DNA from 2 places in the Shewanella seohaensis genome. Region 2 is predicted to be linked to the other one. Evidence: predicted binding sites of a transcription regulator. Region 2 holds the regulator's gene; the other holds the start of a gene.
What was found. Region 2 encodes FliA, which starts transcription of late flagellar genes. Its sites were predicted from a motif close to CTAAAGNTNNNNNNNNNNNNGCCGATA; they were not measured.
Positions count from the first base shown of each region.

Region 1: a site for FliA is predicted at 3,351-3,377, ahead of L2713_RS04310 (DUF5610 domain-containing protein). Genes of this name have one in related genera too.

Region 1 is NZ_JAKILE010000003.1:94,831-105,257, reverse strand. Features, by position in the region: gene L2713_RS04335 (ABCB family ABC transporter ATP-binding protein/permease) at 1-415, shown strand, start outside; gene L2713_RS04330 (hypothetical protein) at 498-755, shown strand; gene L2713_RS04325 (hypothetical protein) at 796-1,002, opposite strand; gene L2713_RS04320 (FMN-binding glutamate synthase family protein) at 1,147-2,637, opposite strand; gene L2713_RS04315 (SixA phosphatase family protein) at 2,649-3,242, opposite strand; gene L2713_RS04310 (DUF5610 domain-containing protein) at 3,411-4,019, shown strand; gene L2713_RS04305 (ferredoxin--NADP reductase) at 4,149-4,898, shown strand; gene L2713_RS04300 (glutathione S-transferase) at 4,969-5,565, shown strand; gene L2713_RS04295 (hypothetical protein) at 5,573-5,995, opposite strand; gene L2713_RS04290 (Fe(3+) ABC transporter substrate-binding protein) at 6,214-7,221, shown strand; gene L2713_RS04285 (ABC transporter permease) at 7,299-8,933, shown strand; gene L2713_RS04280 (ABC transporter ATP-binding protein) at 8,930-9,979, shown strand; gene ggt (gamma-glutamyltransferase) at 10,119-10,427, shown strand, end outside.
Region 2 is NZ_JAKILE010000004.1:72,030-82,456, forward strand. Features, by position in the region: gene L2713_RS05770 (protein-glutamate methylesterase/protein-glutamine glutaminase) at 1-457, opposite strand, end outside; gene L2713_RS05775 (chemotaxis protein CheA) at 476-2,752, opposite strand; gene L2713_RS05780 (protein phosphatase CheZ) at 2,768-3,505, opposite strand; gene cheY (chemotaxis response regulator CheY) at 3,519-3,902, opposite strand; gene L2713_RS05790 (RNA polymerase sigma factor FliA) at 3,950-4,663, opposite strand; gene L2713_RS05795 (MinD/ParA family protein) at 4,656-5,537, opposite strand; gene flhF (flagellar biosynthesis GTPase FlhF) at 5,542-6,918, opposite strand; gene flhA (flagellar biosynthesis protein FlhA) at 6,930-9,029, opposite strand; gene flhB (flagellar biosynthesis protein FlhB) at 9,148-10,278, opposite strand; gene fliR (flagellar biosynthetic protein FliR) at 10,296-10,427, opposite strand, start outside.

The DNA of each region.
Region 1 (10,427 bases), on a different contig from region 2:
TGCCATCAAACTCGCACATTTAGAGCATTTTATCGCGTCGCTCTCCCAAGGTTGGGATACCAAAGTGGGTGAGCGGGGCTTAAAGCTTTCGGGCGGAGAGAAACAGCGTGTGGCCATTGCGCGGGCGATTTTAAAAGGCTCCCCAGTGTTAGTGTTTGATGAGGCCACATCCTCCCTCGATAGCCGTTCGGAACAAGCTATTCTGTCGGCACTGCGCGAGGTCGCGAAAGGGCATACCAGCTTAGTGGTGGCGCATAGGTTATCGACCATAGTCGACGCCGACCAAATCGTGGTCTTAAGCCAAGGGGAAATTGTCGAGCAGGGGAATCATCAGTCTTTACTGGCTCAGGATGGTTTATACGCTAAGTTGTGGCGCATACAAAATGAGCAACAGCAGCTTTCGGTAGAAGTGTAACAGCGTTGGGACAATTCAGTTTTTATTCAGGTTCGGCTCTCTATACTCAAATCCAAGCAAATAATGATAAGAGGTGCTTGGCATGGAAAATATGGCATTAAGAGTCAATATTGAAGGCAGAGAAGAGAAAGTAAGCACAGACTGGTTTGCGATTATGGCAACCCTTAAAAAACGCGGTGTGGATTATGATTCGCTACAACGCATTCACGCAGAGTTAAATGCAGGCCTTAAAGTGACCACAAGACGTTTAACTCTGGCAAAATTGAATCAAGAACTTGAATTAGCTGGGATTATCCGTAAAACCAATGAATATAATGCAGATATTCGTGGTGGGTATTAGAGAGTATCACTGCTGAAACAAAACAAGGGAATATAAGAAATTATATTCCCTTTGGTTTTTCTGCCTTCCAACCTTCACACAACAGATTGAATTTGGTGGTCGATTCGTCGATTCGCGTGAGCCGAATGACTTGGCCTTCACGAAAACACACTAGTTCGCCTTCGATCTCGGTCAAGCGATTACAGCTCTTACAGCTTGTGCTGGCAGTCTTACTGTCGGGCATATGGCTTACAAAGCTTGCTTTCACAGTGTTTCCTTAACTTAATATGCAGTTGTTTAATCTCATGCGTGCATCACGGATCTTACCCCTTTTGTGATACGCATTCAAATTACCTCTTGCTAAATTAACTTTAGACTAAAGTCGTACAAAATGCATACAGAGTTAGGTTACTTATTGATTGATATGGGAATAGTACTTATCCAATGAAACCGACAAACCGCTCTCGAGTACAATCCTCACATGGGATGGCTTGAGTTGTCTTGGCTCTGTCACACCGCAGGAGTGGGCTATCAAGGCTAAATCGTGGTGCAGGTTATGGTTATAGTTGGCGACACGCGTCGATTTATCTCTAGGAGCAAGACCTTGCTGGAGTTTCTTATTGTGAGTCGTGATACCCGTTGGACAGGTATCTTTGTTGCATTGCAGTGCTTGAATACATCCGAGGGCAAACATATTGCCACGGGCTGAGGCGATAAAGTCCGCACCTAAGGCCAGCGCCCAAGCCACCCGCGATGGCACTATGAGTTTACCCGAGGCGATCACTTTAATGCGTTTACGTAGCCCACGCTGAATTAAGATATTCACCAGTATGGGCAGGCTTTCCTTGAGTGGCAGTCCCACATAATCCATTAAGGGTTGAGGGGCGGCGCCTGTGCCGCCATCGGCACTGTCTAAGGTAAAAAAGTCCGGGGCGGATGCTTCGCCACGGCGCTCAATTTCATCGCAAAAATCTTCGAGCCATTGCACGTCCCCAAGTACGGCCTTAATGCCGGTGGGTTTACCCGTGACCTCACGCACTCTGGCAATCATATCCAGAATGTCAGCCACATTTTTAAACTCGATATGACCATTGGGGCTTATGGAATCATGGCCCTGCGGGATACCGCGAATTTTGGCGATCTCCTCGGTGACTTTGATTCCCGGTAAGATACCGCCCTTGCCTGGTTTGGCGCCTTGGCTCATTTTGATTTCAAACATTTTAACTTCAGGGTGTGCGGCGATCTCTTTGAGCTTGTCATCGTCTAAATGGCCGTGCTCATTACGTACACCATATTTAGCGGTACCAATTTGAAAGACTAAGTCGCAGCCACCTTTTAAATGATAAGGACTTAAGCCACCTTCACCGGTATTTAACCAACATCCCGCCTGCGCTGCGCCGTGGGATAAGGCGGTGACGGCAGGGCGTGATAGGGCGCCGAAGCTCATGGCGGAGATATGGCAAATGGCCTTAGTGGTGTAAGGCTCACGGCAATGGGGGCCAATGGTTTGAGGCAGAATTGGAGTGATATCTTCATCTTGAGTCGGAAAGGCGGTATTCATAAACATGATGGCGCCCGTGCTGTCTAGTGGGCGTGTCGACCCAAAGGCGATGGTTCTGTCGACATTTTTCGCGGCGCGATATACCCAGCTCCGCTCGGCGCGGTTAAAGGGCAATTCTTCCCTGTCCTGTGCGAAAAAATATTGTCTAAAAAACTCACCTTGTTTCTCAAATAAATACCGAAAGCGACCTATCACAGGGTAGTTGTGGCGCACGGCCTGTTTGGTTTGTAGCTTGTCGGCGATGTACATATAGACGACAGCGAGGGCGCCTAAACCAATGAGAATTAAAAAGAGTCCTGAGAAGAGATCCAGTCCCCACATAAACCAATTGAGTTCTTGCATCTTGTTATCCTCTATTCGTGTCCATAACGGGTGGAGATAAGGCTCGCTGGCTGTCCATCATGGATGGAGAGTAAAAACAGCTGGCTGTAATCATCTTCTGCGATGGTGGGGATTTCAGGGCCGCCAAGGGCCTTGATGATCAGTGGGACGGTATTGGAATGCCCCGCGATTAAGCTGTTACCTTTAACGGCATGTACTTGTTCAACTATCTGCTGAATATGGACTTCGATTAGTTTTTCTGCTGCGACCACGGTAATGGGTAAATGCCGCTCCGCAGACATAGGCAATAAGGTTTGCTGGGTTCTTTGATATTGGGTCGCGATCAGTTGCGAGATCTGTGTCCTTTGCAAGGCGCTAACCAGCGCGAGGGCACGTGCATGGCCATCATCTGAAAGTGTAGGATCGCCTGCTGGAGCTTCGGCTTTTTCGGCATGTCTCACCAAAATAATCAATCGATTATCGGCAAAAGCTTGATTGTTGGCGCTGAGTCCAATGCTAGTAAAGAGTAACAGGCCTAACAGCTGAGTGTGTAATAGCCGAGGGGCATTGAAGCTGTTGATGCGTAAGGAGTGGGTAACAGCTGTTAACCATTGGGGAATTGCCATGCCGTATATCCTTATCTAATGGGGTATGCAAGTGTGACACTGAGGCGAGTAGATTCATCATGGGTATCATTGCCTTAGGTTGTGATGGTACTGCAATTTATAAAATTACTAAAGTTGCTCAATTTTTGGTCGATAATAAAGTCATCCCAAATTGAATGGATTAGCATCATGGAAATCAACAACCCTGCACAGGTACAGACTCCTTCTACGCCCCATAAGAAGTATGCTGACAATGCCGCTGCTAATAGTGAAAAGACGAAAAATGTGGAAGCGCCCGGCAAACAGACTGCATACCAAACCAGTAAGCAGCTAATGAACCAGGCTATTTTGTCGGCACAGGAAGAAGTGAGTCTAAAATCCGGTGATCAATCCATGGCGTTACTTTATCGCGCGGCAATTGAAGCGATAGATAAAGAATTAGCGCCTTCGATGGGGCCAAATGCGACTCAAACTAACTATGACAATCAGGTCGATTATTCTCCCGAGGCGACGGCCGATAGGATTGTGAGTTTTGCGACGCAATTTTTTAGCATTCACCAACAGCAAAATTCGAATATGAGTCTAAATGATCAGCTCGACAGTTTTATGGGCATCATAGGTGGCGCTATCGATAATGGCTTTAAGGAGGCGCGAGATATTTTGTCTGGCCTTAAAGTGCTGCAAGGGGATATCGCCGATGGCGTCGATAAAACCTATGGATTGGTGCAAGAGGGATTGCAGGCCTTCCGAGATAGCTTCAATAAGAAACCAGATGAGACACAAATGGCTAGCGCATAATGTCCCGCGCTTAGCACTCAATGTTGTTGCCATTTCCCTTGTCTTAAGCCCCTTGCAATAAGGGGTTTTTGTTGCGCAGAGAACAGTCTATGCTAGGGGTCTATTTAACGTTTTGCTTGAGGGCGAGTTATGTGGACTAGGGGACGTGTTATTGAACGTATTGATTGGAGTGATAAATTATTTTCGCTGCGGATAGCGGCCGAACTGGCGCCCTTTATTCCGGGTCAATTTATTAAACTCAGTCAGCTGCAAGATGATAAGCGTGTCGCTAGAGCCTATTCCCTGGTTAATTCCCCCGATAAACCCTATGCCGAAATCTTGGCTGTGGCCGTAGAAGAGGGCCAGTTATCCCCACAATTACAAAATCTTGCCATCGGGGATGAAATCGAGATCACCCCCACAGCCACAGGCTTTATGACTTTAGATGAGATCCCTAAGGGGGAAGGGCAAGGCCGTCACTTATGGCTGTTAGCCACGGGCACGGCCGTGGGGCCATTCTTATCTATGCTCGATACAGCCGAGCCTTGGCAGCGTTTCGAAAAAGTCGTACTCGTCTATGGTGTCCGCGAAGCTAAAGATTTAGCTTACCTTGATAAATTAAAGGCTTATTCGGTGCAATATCCTGATCAGTTTATCCTGTGTTTAACCGTCACCCGTGAAAAGCTTGACGATGCACTGCAATGTCGTATCCCCGATGGCTTAGTCTCGGGAGAGATTGAAGCTAAAGTCGGTTTAGCGCTCAGCGCGGCGGATTCACAGGTAATGATTTGTGGTAATCCGGGGATGATCAGTGGCGCACAGGCCGCGTTGCTCGACAAGGGACTCGCAAAGAATTTACGCCGCGCTCCGGGACAAATTACCGTCGAGAAGTATTGGTAATTGGTTGAGTGTTAATGACAAATAATTAGTCTTAATCGTTTTAATGTCAGTCATATAGAAGGATTTTTTGATGAAGTTGCTCTGCTCCCTCGCTTCACCCTATGCTCGCTGTGTTCGCACATTAATCCGTTATTTAGGGATTAAGGATATCGAAGAAGTCTTAGTCAATCCGATGGAAAACACCGCCGAGCTGCTCGATGTTAACCCGCTTGGGCAGATCCCTTGCCTCATCACCAACGATGGTGTGCCTATCTTCGATAGCGAAGTGATTATGCGCTATTTAGACGCCGAATTAGGTGAGCAGCAGATGTTCGGTGGCCAAGTGAATAATTGGGTATTACAGTGCCAATATTCGATGATCAAAGGTCTTATCGATAGCGCAGTAAAATTGCGCCAAGAACAAATGCGTGAAGAGGAAGGGGTAAGATCGGCCTTTTGGACATCGCGTTTTGAGCAAGCGCTGCTGCGTGGTTTGATGCAAATGGAACATCAGAGCGTGATCACTCAGGCAACGATTCAGGCGCCACAATTAGCCTTAATTTGCTTATTAGATTATGTGGATTTCAGACATCCAGAGCTTGATTGGCGTAAAGTGGCTCCCGCGACCTCGCTCTGGTTTAGTGAGATGCGCGATCTCCCAGCGTTTGTGGAAACTCGCCCAGCGTAAAAGGCGTTTAATGGTCTGTCGAGCGGCGGCCTCTATGGGTCTCACGGCGATTATGTTCACCAAACGCGCCGTAGAGATCCTTCGTTATGCCGTAATCGACCCTACGATCATTACCCGTTTGGCGTCTATCATCATAGTGTTGATAGCGGCATTGGCAATTGGCCATAGTGCATTCTTCCATGGGAAGCTCAGGGGCTTCCTTCGATAGAAAACGTTTCCCTTTGAGCTCATCTACCTGATCACAACAACTGCCGTCATTTTCGATACTGACACAGTGGAAGCGGCGATCTTGCCCTGCAACTCGTTGATTTTTATTTTTTGCGGTTTCCATGAGTTTGACAAAGTGCTTGCGCTTTTTAGGGCCTCGCTTGAGTGTCAGCAATGCGAGTAGCGCTACCGCGATGACCAGCAGTAGTAAAACGCCCAACATACCGCCTCCTCATGTATTTTAAGCGAATTAAGGTTCAGTTTAGTTTGGTTTGAGATAATCACCAGTTTTAAGTTTTATTTCATTAAAAACAAAAAGTTAATCAACCTATTGCCCTAGTTCATTTGATCTATTACTCTTGCGCAACTGATAACTATTATCATTAATAGTCTTAAGAATTGACTCACGCTTGCTGTCATCATTTTGGGGAGAAATCGCGAATGAAATGGGTAACTTGTGCCGCTTTACTTGGGTTAATGTCGGTTGCGAATTCGGCTAGCGCTGATGAGACATTAACCGTTTACTCCTACCGTCAGCCGTTTCTGGTTGAACCTATTCTGAAGCGCTTTACGGAGGAAACGGGCATTGGGGTCAATTTTGTCTTTGCGAAAGACGGTATTGCCGAGCGTATCGCCCGCGAAGGCCGTTTATCCCCTGCGGATTTAGTGTTAACTTCAGATTTCTCTCGCTTGGTTGAATTGGTCGACAAAGACCTGACGGCTCCCGTGAAAAGTGAGCAGCTCAATAGCAATATCCCCGCGCAATACCGCGATCCCGATGGACAATGGTATGCCTTAACGATGCGTGTGCGTAATCTCTATACGGCAAAAGATCGCCTCGGCCCACAAGCCATCAGCTACGAAGAGTTGGCCGATCCTAAGTACAAAGGCAAGATCTGTACGCGCAGTGGTAAGCACCCTTATAACATCGCCTTAGTGGCGTCTATGATCGCCCACCACGGTGAGGCCGACACTAAGACTTGGTTGCAAGGTGTGAAAACCAACTTAGCACGCAAGCCTCAAGGTAACGATAGGGCGCAGGTGAAGGCGGTTAAAGAGGGCTTATGTGATATCGCCATTGGTAACAGCTACTACTATGGCAATATGCTGCAAGATCCAGAGCAAAAGAGCTGGGCAGAGGCAGTGGTGATTAACTTCCCGAACCAAGCCGATCGCGGTGCCCATGTGAACGTTTCTGGTATGGTGCTCACTCGCCATGCGCCGAATAAAGACAATGCAATCAAGTTGATGGAGTTTCTGTCTGCGGATGTGGCACAAAAAGCCTATGCCGAAGTGAACATGGAGTATCCAGTCAAAGCCGATGTCGCGCCTTCAACCTTGGTCGCCTCTTGGGGCGAGTTTAAATCCGACCAATTACCGATTTTCAAACTGGCGGAATACCATCAAGCGGCGGTGAAACTGTTAGATGAAGTTCAGTTCGATCTCTAGTTGAGCGCTTATAACGACTAGAAATAGTAAAAGTGAAAAGTGCGCCTTGATTGGCGCACTTAGGTTAAAGGATCCACATGATTTTAGGATTAGCCAGAAGCTGGTCGCTTACTGGTTATGCCATAGCCGCGCTACTGGTGTTACCCCTCTTTGCGTTAATTCTTCAGGCGGCGCAGCCCGATGAGGCCGTCTTTGGTCATCTGCTCTCCACTGTATTACCTACTTATATCTCCAACAGCCTATGGTTGATCCTGTGGGTGAGTATTGGTTCACTCTTGTTGGCACTGCCCTGCGCTTGGTTAATGGCGCGCTGTGAGTTTGTTGCTAGGCGTTATCTGCAATGGGCATTATTGCTCCCCTTGGCCATGCCTGCCTACATTGTTGCCTACGTATATACCGATTTACTCGATTACGCCGGCCCAGTACAAACTGGGCTTCGTTCTGTGTTTGGTTGGAGTTCACCGCAGGATTACTTTTTCCCCGATATTCGTACCTTAGGCGGCGCGGCATGTGTGTTGTCGCTGGTGCTCTTTCCCTATATTTATCTGTTGGCGCGCACCGCGTTTATGGAGCAATCCCTAAGCTTGGCCCACGCCTCGAGAATTATGGGCTGCTCGCCGTGGCAGAGTTTTTGGCGTTTATCTTTGCCAATGGCAAGGCCCGCCTTGGCCGTGGGCGTAGCCTTAGTGGCGATGGAGACCGCGGCGGATTTTGCTACGGTTAACTACTTTGCCGTACCAACCCTGACCACTGCCGTGTACGACACTTGGCTGGGTTATGGCAATTTGACTGCGGCGGCTAAGCTCTCGGCCATTATTCTCTTGGTAGTGTTTAGTCTGATTGGAATGGAACGTTTTGCTCGCCGTAAGCAGCAGTTATTCCAAAAGCAGTCCCGTATTCAAGCGAGCGATTTATATCGGCTCTCACCGATGCAAACCCTGTTTGCTCTCGGCTATTGCATCACCTTGTTAGTGCTGGCCTTTGTGCTGCCAAGCGGGATTTTACTCTCCTATGCCATCGATTATTTTGAGCAGAGCTGGGATCCGATTTTCTGGCAATTGAGCGTGAATAGCTTGAGCCTCGCACTCATCACTAGCCTAGTGTGCTGCACGATTGCATTGATATTGATGTTTATTCGCCGCGTGAGCCCAAGGTCGAGCGATGCGCTGCCATCACGCTTAGCATCGACTGGCTATGCCTTGCCTGGCACAGTGCTCGCCATTGGCGTATTGGTGCCATTAACCCTGCTCGATTTTGCAATCAATGACGTAGCCGATTGGTTGGGGATGACAGGCCCTGGGCTCCTGCTTACGGGCAGTACGGCCGCACTGGTTTTTGCCTTTTGTGTGCGCTTTGTGGCTATCGCTATCGGCAGTGTTGAGACCAGCTATAAACGCATTTCGCCGTCACTGGACATGGTGAGTCTGACTCTGGGGCAGAGCCCAAGACGACTATTGCAAAGAGTGCATTTACCGCTACTCACCAAAGGCTTATTTGCTGGGGCGTTGTTGGTATTTATCGAAAGCATGAAAGAATTACCGGCGGCATTGTTGTTGCGTCCCATAGGGTTTGAGAATCTTGCGACCCATGTCTTCCAGTTTGTCTCAGACGAAAAGCTTGAACATGGCGCCTTGCCCGCTATTGTGATTGTGCTCGTGGGCTTAGTCCCGCTGATTTATTTAAACCGTTCCTTGGAGCAAGATAGCCGATGACCAGCACCCTCAATCTTCATCAAGTTCATAGCGATTATCAGGGCCAACAGGTACTCAAAGGCTTAGATTTAACCTTGGCTCAAGGGGAAATCCTTGCGCTGTTAGGCCCAAGTGGCTGCGGCAAAACGACTTTGCTGAGGGCGGTTGCAGGATTGCAGGCCATCAGCCAAGGTGAAATTAAAATCAATGGCAAGACGGTTAGCGGCGCAGGGCAATTTGTGCCGAGTGAGCAACGGGGGATCGGGATGATTTTCCAAGACTATGCCTTGTTCCCCCATTTGACCGTCGCCGAGAATATTCTCTTTGGTGTGGCAAAACTAACGCCTGCGCAGCGCAAGGCGCGGTTAGATGACATGCTCGGCCTAGTGAAGCTCGAAGGGTTAGCCAAACGCTATCCCCATGAGCTATCCGGCGGACAGCAGCAGCGGGTGTCGATTGCCCGCGCACTAGCCTATGAGCCGCAATTACTGTTACTCGATGAGCCTTTTTCGAATATCGATGCCCAAGTGCGCCACAGCATGATGGCGGAGATCCGCAGCATACTCAAACAGCGTAATGTCAGCGCGGTATTTGTGACCCACAGTAAGGATGAGGCCTTCGTCTTTGCCGATACCTTGGCTATTTTCAACCAAGGCGTGATAGTGCAGCATGGCCGCGCCGAGGACTTATATGCCGCGCCCAATAGCCGCTATGTGGCGGATTTTCTTGGCAGTGGTAACTACTTACCCGCCGAAGTGCTCGATGGCCATAGTGTTGCCACCCCGATTGGTGAGCTGCGCAGCCTGACGCCCTTGTCGCAATCCCATGCTTTCAATGGCCAAGTGTTTTTGCGGCCACAGCAATTGGCGCTTAGCGCCGATGATGCGGGTGTGGGGACCATTACCGAGCGGCGCTTCCTCGGGGCATTTTGCCATTATTGGGTGAAAGTCGAGGCGGCGTCCCACGCCCATTATGTTGAAGTGCGCAGTCAAATCATGCAGTTGAATGTTGGCCAGCGAGTGGGGTTAAGCACTGAGCCACATTCTCTGGTGCTGTTTGAGTCTTAAGCAGGCCGCAGAGGATATGTCACTGTATCAGCATAAAGTATGACATCTTTGCTTACGTTTAACTTGGGCAAAAAACCTCTAGATTGCTGATATTTTCAGCCTTCCTTGTTACCTTAATTCCTCCAGAGTGGGAGGAATTATGATAAAAACAATAAAATCAATTTGTACCTTAGTCACAGTGGCGACAGCAATGTCGTCATCGGGAGTATTGGCCATGGATAGGATAACGGGTAAAGCCTTTGCGACGCGCTCAGAAGTGTATGCCACCCATGGGATGGCGGCGACCAGCCAACCGCTGGCGACACAGGTGGCGATTGATGTGTTAAAACAGGGCGGCAGTGCTGTGGATGCGGCGATTGCGGCCAATGCCATGCTGGGCTTAGTCGAGCCTACTGGTGCCGGGGTTGGCGGCGATTTATTTGCCATTGTCTGGAGCGCTAAAGATAAA
Region 2 (10,427 bases):
TCGCACTCTGACGAGGTGGCGGCGTAGGCGCCGTTGGACGCACCGTAGGGCGAAAAATCCGGCGACGACCTAAGGCTTTAACCCTTTGCTGCAATAATAGAATCGCTTCGTCTTTATTGGTCGCAATGTCTTCAAAGCGCTTTGGTAAGAAATCGAGCGCCCCCGCATCGAGGGCATCTAGCGTGGCTTTGGCGCCATCGTGGGTCAATGAAGAAAACATCAAAATTGGTGTTGGACATTTCGCCATGATCTCACGCACGGCAGTAATGCCGTCCATGACAGGCATTTCAATATCCATTGTAATGACTTGAGGATTTAGCTCGGCAGCCATCTTCACCGCTTCGGCCCCGTTAGAGGCCGTCGCGATCACTTCCAGTTCAGGATCTTGATTGACTATTTCACTAACACGTCGTCTAAAAAAACTTGAGTCATCAACGACTAATACTTTAATGGCCATTCCATTCCTTATTGGAAACTAACTTTTATTTTTCGCATAATGCTTTAATAAACCAGGGACATCCAAGATGAGGGCGATGCCACCGTCGGATGTGATTGTCGCCCCCGCCATACCTGGCGTGCCATGCAACAATGCTCCCAAGGGTTTAATCACCACTTCTTCTTGTCCAATTAAAGCATCAACAACAAAACCAATTTGCATCATTCCCAGCTGTACAATCACCACATGACCGTGTTTCTTATCACCATGTTTAAAGCTGGTTCGATTGCGATGTAACCACTGCTCCAGATAGAAAAGCGGTACGGCCTTGTTGCGGACAATCACAGTAAGTTGTCCATCGACAATATTGGTTTTGGTGAGATCGAGATGGAAAATCTCATTCACACTGGATAAAGGCAACGCAAACACCTGCTTGGCAACGTCCACCATTAAGGTCGGCATAATCGCCAAGGTCAGCGGCACTTTAATCTCAAGTATGGTGCCTTTGCCTTTCATCGAGTCGATATGCACAGTTCCGTTAAGTTGTGTAATACGGGTTTTCACCACGTCCATCCCAACACCACGGCCGGAAATATCTGAAATCTCCACTTTAGTCGAGAAGCCAGGCGCAAAAATCAGGTTATAAGCTTCGCTGTCGGTCATCCGCGCAGCGGTATCCTCATCGAGTACCCCACGCTTGATGGCAATTTGCTTCAACTTTTCAGGATCCATACCTGCGCCATCATCTTCGATTTTCAGCAGAATATGGTCACCCTCTTGGCTTGCAGACAGGGTAATGGTCCCCGTTCTCGGTTTGCCGCTGGCCTCACGGTCATTGGGCATCTCAATACCGTGATCTACCGAGTTTCGCACTAAGTGCACTAACGGATCAGCGAGCGCCTCAACTAAGTTTTTATCGAGGTCGGTCTCTTCACCCACAAGGACTAAATCGATTTCTTTATTCAGAGTACGGGCTAAATCGCGTACAACCCGAGGGAAGCGACCAAAGACCTTCTTGATGGGTTGCATACGCGTTTTCATCACCGCGCCCTGCAAATCCGCTGTCACCAAGTCTAAATTCGCTAGCGCCTTAGACATTTCCTCGTCATCACGACTAATGCCTAAGCTCAATAAGCGGTTACGCACTAACACTAACTCGCCGACCATGTTCATGATTTGGTCGAGCCTCGCGGTATCGACGCGAACAGTTGTCTCGCCCTGAGGTACATTAGCAGACGCTGCTGTCGCTGCTTTAGCCGGGGCTTTTTCAGCAACCGCGACATCAGTTTTGGCTTTTACCGCGGGAGGGGTTGCTGGCGTAGCAACACTGGCTTTGGGAGCGGCAGGCGTTGAAGGCGCCGCGGCACTTGGAGGCGCTTTAGCGGGCTCGGTTTTAGCTGGAGCAGATTCAACTTTGGCAGTGGCTTTTGCTGGCGCGCCGCCTTTGCCATGTAATTCATCGAGGAGACGCTCGAACTCATCGTCAGTGATTTCGTCCGAATCAACAGCAGGAGCGGCAGGCTTTGGTGCAGCGACAACTGCTTCAGCTTTTGGCTTGGCAGGCTCTTCCACTTTACCTTTAAACTTACCAGAACCGTGCAGCTCATCGAGCAGCGCTTCAAACTCGTCATCGGTGATATCATCGCTTGCGCTTGCAGATGTCGCTTGAGGCTTATTTTGCACAGCAGGGGCAGCATCGGCTTGAGGCGCAGAAACTCCGGGGCTTTTTCCGGCGCCGTGCAACGCATCGAGTAATGCTTCAAACTCTGCTTCATCGATTTCATCAATACTGGAATCTGAAAGCTCTGATTTCTCAATCGGCATTTCTTCAACGGCGGCGACTTCAACCACAGTTTCTATGACAGGTTCGGGCTCAGGCAATGGCTCAACTTCGGCACTACTTTGACCCGATTCGGAAGGAAGCGGCTCACCGGAGCTGAGCATTTTCAACTTAGCCAATAATGCAGGATCTGCTGGGTCTTGTTGCTCGCCTTGTTGGGTTTGAGCAAACATAGTATTAATCGCATCGACAGCCTGAAGAATGATGTCCATTAACTCGGCGGAGACACTGCGTTTGCCTGTACGTAATAAATCGAAGGTGTTTTCTGCTTCGTGACAGACATCCACCATGGGAGTGAGACTAAGGAAACCCGCACCGCCCTTTACAGTATGAAACCCCCTGAAAATTGCATTTAGCAAGTTAGTATCATCAGGATTGTTTTCAAGCGCGACCAGCTGCTCTTGCAGCAACTCAAGAATTTCGCCCGCTTCAATTAAAAAGTCCTGGAGTATCTCTTCATCTACATCAAAGGCCATCAAATTGACTCCCAGTTAGAAACCCAGACTCGACAGCAGATCATCGACTTCATCTTGACCGGTAACGACGTCTTGACGAAGCTCGGCATTCATTATCGGTCCTTCAGCTTCAATATTATTTTTCTGAGTAATCTGACTCTCAATCACGGGTTGCTCACCAAATACTGTCAGCATAGACACCAGATTACTTTCAACTTCCATCACTAGATCGATCACCCGCCGGATCATTTGTCCAGTCAGGTCCTGAAAATCCTGCGCCATCAAAATCTGGTTGAGCAATTCGCGTAAGCGATTGGAATCCAATTCGCTACGTGACATCAAATGCTGCACATTGTGGCAAAGCGCTTTAAAATCGCTCAGAGCGATTTCACGGCGCATCAATTTGTCCCAAGAAGGCATCACTTGTTGAATATTCGCCGTTAATGCATTCGCGAGCGGCAAGCACTCTTCTACCGCATCCATGGTTTTATTCGCTGCTTGCTCGGTCATGTCAATGACATAACTTAGCCGTTCCTTAGCATCGGGAATTTCGTTATTCGCGAGTTCAACCAAACGATTATCAACTTGGAAATCCATTAATGCGCTGTGAAGTTGTCTGGTTAATTTACCAACTTCATCAAAGAGCTCCCGTTGAAGTGGAGCCGCGAGTTCCCTAAATAAATCATCTGCTTGAGCTTGTTCATTCGCGCTTAATAGTTCAACTAAACGCTGAGCCTTCTCGAGCGTAATGAGCCCTGATGTTTGTGACTTCATAGCTCATCCCTGCTTAAGCGAGTCGTTCGAATATTTTATCTAACTTCTCTTTAAGTGTTGCTGCGGTAAAAGGTTTAACCACATAGCCGTTAACACCGGCTTGTGCGGCAGCAATAATTTGTTCACGTTTTGCTTCAGCGGTAACCATTAATACGGGTAAATGCTTAAGGGAATCGTCAGCCCGAATAGCCTTTAGCAAATCAATACCCTGCATACCTGGCATGTTCCAGTCTGTCACGACAAAATCAAAGTCGCCTTTTTGTAACATAGGCAGCGCAGTTGAGCCGTCGTCTGCTTCTTGGGTATTGTTAAACCCCAAGTCTCGCAACAAGTTCTTGATGATACGTCTCATTGTCGAAAAGTCATCAACGATGAGAATCTTCATATTCTTGTCCAAGGTTTCCTCCGGTGAGCTGACATTCTGTGCTCAATAAATAATTATACTTATGTCCAATGCTTGAGTTTGCCTTTGAGCCGCAACATTGCCTGACTTAATATCTGGCTAACTCGCGATTCACTTACCTCAAGAATGGCGCCAATTTCTTTTAAATTCAATGCTTCATCGTAGTATAACGATAGCACTAGCGCATCTCTTTCGGGCAATAATTTTATCGCCTCAACTAGTGCTGAATGAAACTGGGTTTCTGCTAACGCTTCAAATGTACCATCACTGACATTATCGCTCGAAGTGAGTATATCCTGCGATACGCCTAAGTCTTCTATCCCTATGATTTTACCAACAGAAACATCGTTAAGAATATGATGGTACTCATCGAGCGTCATATCAAGTTTTTCTGCAATTTCTGTGTCGCGTGCATCACGACCCAACACTTGCTCTAACTCATCAATGGCTTGAGCAACTCGACGATTATTACGATGAACAGAACGGGGAACCCAGTCGCCACGACGGATCTCATCCAACATGGCGCCACGGATCCGTATGCCGGCGAAGGTTTCAAACTTTGCACCTTTGCCACCATCAAACTTGGATGATGCTTCTAATAACCCCATCATCCCCGCTTGAAGCAAGTCATCGAGCTGCACTGAGGCAGGTAATCTGGCGAGCAAGTGATGTGCAATTCTTTTGACCAACGGTGCATACTGTTCAACGATTGACGTTTTACTGTCTAAACAAGTATACGCTGCGGCTTTATTCACTCGTTTTTTCCTCTTGAAAATCTGGTCGCTGAACTAAACGTTCAACGAAAAACTCCAAATGCCCACCAGGTTGCTGTGGTACTGGCCAGCTCATGATTTTATTCGCTAGGCCATGGTACGCAATCGCAGCTGGAGACTTAGGATAAGCCTCAACAACTAACTTTTGTTTACGCACTGATTTGCGAAGGTTTTCATCAAACGGAATGGTCGCAACCAGTTCAAGTGCCACGTCCAAGAATCTGTCGGTCACTTTACTGAGTTTAGCAAACAATTCCATACCTTCGCGCAAACTGCGCACCATATTAGCAACAATTTTAAAGCGGAAAACGCCGTGTTCACGGCTGAGAATTTTGATTAACGCATAGGCGTCAGTGATAGAAGTTGGCTCGTCACAAACAACCACCAACACATCCTGTGACGCGCGAGAGAAACTGAGTACCATGTCAGAAATCCCCGCGGCAGTATCCACGATGAGGATATCAAACTGGGTACGCATCTCACTGAAAGCACGAATTAAGCCCGCATGTTGCGCAGGGCTCAACTCTACCATGCCTTGAGTTCCTGAGGTCGCAGGGACAATGCCTATGCCCTTAGGTCCTCGGACGATAATATCATCCAGCTCAGCATCGCCAGAGAGTACGTGGGAAAGGTTACGTTCAGCACGGATCCCTAACATGACATCGACGTTTGCTAAGCCTAGGTCGGCATCAAGCACTAAGACACGCTTGCCCTTTTCGGCTAATGCTACTGCGGTATTGATAGACACGCTGGTTTTACCCACGCCACCTTTACCACCCGTAACCGCGATTACTTTCACTTTTTCGTTATAGGGTTGATTCATCATACGTAAACCACTTGCTTGATCCAGGGTCATAACTCTACTCAAATGCACAGGTCATATTATCTGACCACGCTGTGTCTGGTAACGATTGTTGTTCAGTGTTTTCTAAAGCTGCTAACGCCTGCTCTGCGAGCAGCAAAGTATCGGCAACTTTCATATCTTCGGGCACTCGCTGCCCATCCGTAACATAACTTAATGGCAACCCACTTTGGATCAACACACTTAATGCACCCGCTAACGACACGGACTCATCAAGTTTGGTGAGTACAACACCAGATAAGGGAATGCGTTTAAAGTGATTTACAGCATCCTGTAGCACGCGGCGCTGTCCTGTGGCAGACAGTACCAGATAACTGCGGATAGGTATTCTGCTATTTGCAGTTAAATTATCAAGTTGCTGGTAAAGCCGCATATCTCGTTGGCCCATTCCCGCAGTATCTATCAATACTAGCTTGCGATTTCTGAACTGATACAGTATTTGCTCTAGCTCAGCAAGATCATGGGCTTGCTTAACTGGGCATCCCATAATTTTGCCATAGGTGGCCAATTGCTCATAGGCGCCAATACGATAATGATCGGTAGTAATCAAGGCGACTTGATCCGCACCATGATGGGCGGCGAAGCGAGCCGCTAATTTCGCTAAGGAAGTGGTTTTGCCTACACCTGTTGGGCCAACCAGCGCCACAACACCACCTTGCTTAACGATATCATCACCTTGATTATCAAGCATATTCGCTAGACTTTGTGGCAAGGCACGAACTAATTCTGCCGGGGTATAGTGTTGACTAAGCGCCGCTAACTTGTTCGCGACCGCAGGCGAAAACTCCGCTTCCAGTAACTTTGACTCCAGCATGGCACCCACAGGATCGATACGCTTTTTGTGTTCAGTCATCAGCGCAGACACTTGATGAGTAAGCAAATTGCGTAAGGATGCTAACTCATCACGCATCGCTTCAATATCCGCATTTTGCTTCTGTGAAACCTGCGGCTTCTTATCGAAAGTCTGTCCCATATCACGGCGTTCAGCTTTTGGCGCGGCGGGAGCTTGTAGACCTTGTGCCCACGCAGGCAGTTCGGCGTCTTGCTGTTGATGGGTGAGCTGTTGGTTTAAACGGCTTTGTTGCTTCTCGAGCAATGCTTGGAGAGAGTCTGCTGGCGCCGAGGGTTTTAACTTAGTTTCAGCGCGAATCGGCGCTTTAGCACCGAGCGACACTAAGTCATCACTCACATCCATAAAAGTCGGTGCAGCGGCAGGCGCCTTCGCTTTGGGCTCGTCATAGTCAACGGCGGCCACAATCTCAATGCCGCCATTTACCTTTTTATTCGACATAATCACGGCATCGGAGCCGAGCGTGTCCTTCACTTGGGCCAGTGCAGCACGCATGTCTTTGGCAAAAAAACGTTTAATCTTCACTTATGCGTCCTCTACTGGCCGACGGCAGACACTATGCGTATTTGCTTTTCATCGGGGATTTCTTGGTAAGAAATCACTCTGAGATTAGGAATAGTATATTTAACAAAGCGAGACAGTGTCGCACGTAACATACCTGACGTTAGCAAAATAGCGGGCTGACCAACCATTTCTTGCTTTTGAGCGGCATCCGCTAAGGATTGCTGCATACGCTCTGCAAGACCAGGTTCGATATTTGGGCCATCGCCACCGGTTGCTTGCATTGACTGATGCAACATCTGTTCCAACTCTGGCGCCAAAGTTATGACAGGTATTTCAAGTTCAGGACCCGAGATCTCTTGAACTATCATGCGCTTCAATGCGATACGCACTGCCGCCGTTAACACTTCAGTATCGTTACTCTTAGTGCCGTATTCTAACAAAGTTTGCACTATGGTACGCAAGTCTCTGACAGAAACTCCTTCATTTAATAGGTTTTGCATCACTTTTACGACATTTCCGAGCGGCATCACATCAGGAATAAAGCCATCCACCAGCTTAGGTGAATGCTTGGCAAGCATATCCATCAGTTGTTGCACTTCTTCGTAGCCTAAGAGTTTCGCCGCGTTATTCGTCAATATTTGGCTAATATGGGTTGCCACCACTGTCGCAGCATCCACCACGGTATAACCTAAGGTTTGTGCATGTTCACGCAGCTCAGGGGCAATCCACACGGCTTCGAGACCAAAGGCAGGGTCACGTGTTTCGATACCATCGAGCTTGCCATAAACTTGGCCAGGGTTGATGGCGAGTTCGCAGTCATGGCGAATATCCGCCTCTCCAACCACCACGCCCATTAACGAGATGCGGTAGGCATTAGGTGATAAATCGAGGTTGTCACGAATATGTACCGCAGGCACCAAGAAGCCCAGTTCTTGAGAAAGCTTTTTACGTACCCCTTTGATTCGGCTCAGTAATTCACCACCTTGTCCCTTATCGACTAATGGGATCAAACGGTAACCCACTTCCAGACCGATAGTGTCAACGTGATGCACATCGTCCCAGCTAAGTTCTTTAGGTTCTCTTTCGGCTCTTTCCGTTGGGCCGGTTTTGACTTGTTCAAGGGCTTTGGCACGTTTAGCTTCATTACGTTTGAAGATAAAGTAAGCAGCACCTGCTGTGATCACGGCAAAGCTTAAAAACGCCATATGTGGCATGCCTGGCACAATACCCATGACAAAGAGTACGCCAGCCGCAATACTGAGCGACTTATGACTGTCAAACATCTGACTGATCAGCATCTGGCCCATATCGCCAGATTCATTTTGACGGGTCACCATCAACGCCGCGGCGATAGACAGTAATAGACCTGGAATTTGTGCGACGAGACCGTCACCAATGGTTAACAGGGTATAAATTTCAACGGCTTGGGAGAATGTCAAACCGTGCTGCACAATCCCGATAATAAACCCACCGAGAATGTTGATAACTAGGATCATGATACCGGCAATCGCATCGCCCTTCACAAACTTAGATGCACCATCCATTGCGCCATAGAAGTCGGCTTCGCGGGTCACCTCGGCGCGTCTGGTTCTGGCTTGATCCTGATTAATAATACCTGCGTTCAAGTCGGCATCGATGGCCATTTGCTTACCGGGCATCGCATCTAAGGTAAAGCGAGCACTCACCTCGGCAATACGGCCAGCACCTTTAGTCACAACGGCAAAGTTGATAATGATCAAGATGATAAATACAACTAGACCCACTGCATAGTTACCGCCTATGACCACGGAGCCGAAGGCCTCAATCACCTTACCGGCGGCATCACCACCATTGTGACCTTCGAGTAATACTACACGGGTCGATGCAACGTTAAGCGCGAGTCGCAGCAGTGTCGCGACTAATAAAACCGTTGGAAACGCAGCAAAGTCTAAGGGTCTATCGGTATAAATCGCGACAAGAAGAACAATCAAAGCCAAGGCAATGTTAAAAGAGAATAAAACGTCGAGTAGAAACGGCGGGATAGGCAATACAATCATAGCCAATGCCGCAAGCACTAGCATTGGCGTACCTATGCCCTTGAAAGAGCTCAGTTTCAACTGTTTTACTTGGCCTAGGGAGGCTTTAACATCCATTCACAGATACCTAAACTTTGACGTATAACAGCCTGAAAGCAAAAAACGCGCCAACCGCTAGCACTTCAAGTCGTGGTTTTATCTCTGTGAACGAGCTCTGCGTTAACCTAACACTCAACTAGTGCTTCAGCTCGTCTGGAATGGGTTGATTAGCAGGGATTGGAATCGGTTTACGGCCACGACCTTTTTGGTACTGGCGTAACTGGAACACATAAGCCAGCACCTGTGCCACCGCGGTAAATAGACCCTCAGGGATCTGCTGCTCAAGCTTAGTGGTGTGATAAATTGCTCGCGCCAGCGGTGGTGCTGAGACAATCGCAATGTTATGTGCCCTTGCCACTTCGCGGATTTTAAACGCGACTTCATCCACCCCTTTAGCGATAACAAAAGGCGCTGCAGAACGCTTCACATCGTATTTAATGGCCACGGCATAATGCTCAGGGTTCACCACAATCACATCCGCATTGGGAACTTCGGCCATCATGCGTCGCTGCGCTAACTCACGCTGCATTTGGCGTACTCGCCCTTTGACCTCAGGTTTACCTTCGGTATCTTTATACTCGTCTTTCACTTCCTGCTTAGTCATTTTCAGCTGTTTGTTGTGATTCCAGATCTGAAATGGCACATCGATCACCACAATGACTAAGACGGAGGAGCAAAGCAGAATAAACATCCACACTAACAAATCCAGCGCATGATGGACGTTACCGGGGAGATGATCGGCTGACAGGAGTAGAATATCGTTAAAATAGTGACTGAGTAGTAAATAAGCCGCGATTGCTACCACAGAAAACTTAGCAATCCCTTTGGTTAATTCAACCAAGGCCTGCACACCAAACATCCGCTTAAAGCCCGCAATCGGGCTCATTTTACTGGCTTTAGGCATCATGGCTTGGGTGGAGAAGTTCATCCCGCCAAGGGATACGTTGCCGATAAATGCCACCACGACAATCAGTAACATAATCTTGAGTAACGGCCAACCAATCTCGCTCCCCACGACGCCCCATACATTAAACATCTGGTTCGTATCGAAAATCGCAGCGCGATCCATGGTAAAGACGCGTTCAAACACATTGGACAGCGCCTTCGCAATCCCAGGCCCGAGCATATACAAACCTGTCGCAGCCGAGAGCAACACGGTCGCAGTACCTAACTCTTTTGAACGAGCTACCTGCCCTTTTTCTCGCGCCTGTTCGAGGCGCCTCCCGGTGGGTTCCTCGCTGCGTTCGCCGCTACTTTCTTCAGCCATTACGCGTTCCTATCAGGTTAAAGTATGCCGTCGGCTTGACACTGAAGCCCCAAAATATCACATAGCAAAAGCTGTGCCGACGCCCAAACCTCTTCGAAATGGGCCATTACGGGGGTCAAGGTTAACCACAAAATGAGCAGTCCACCAAT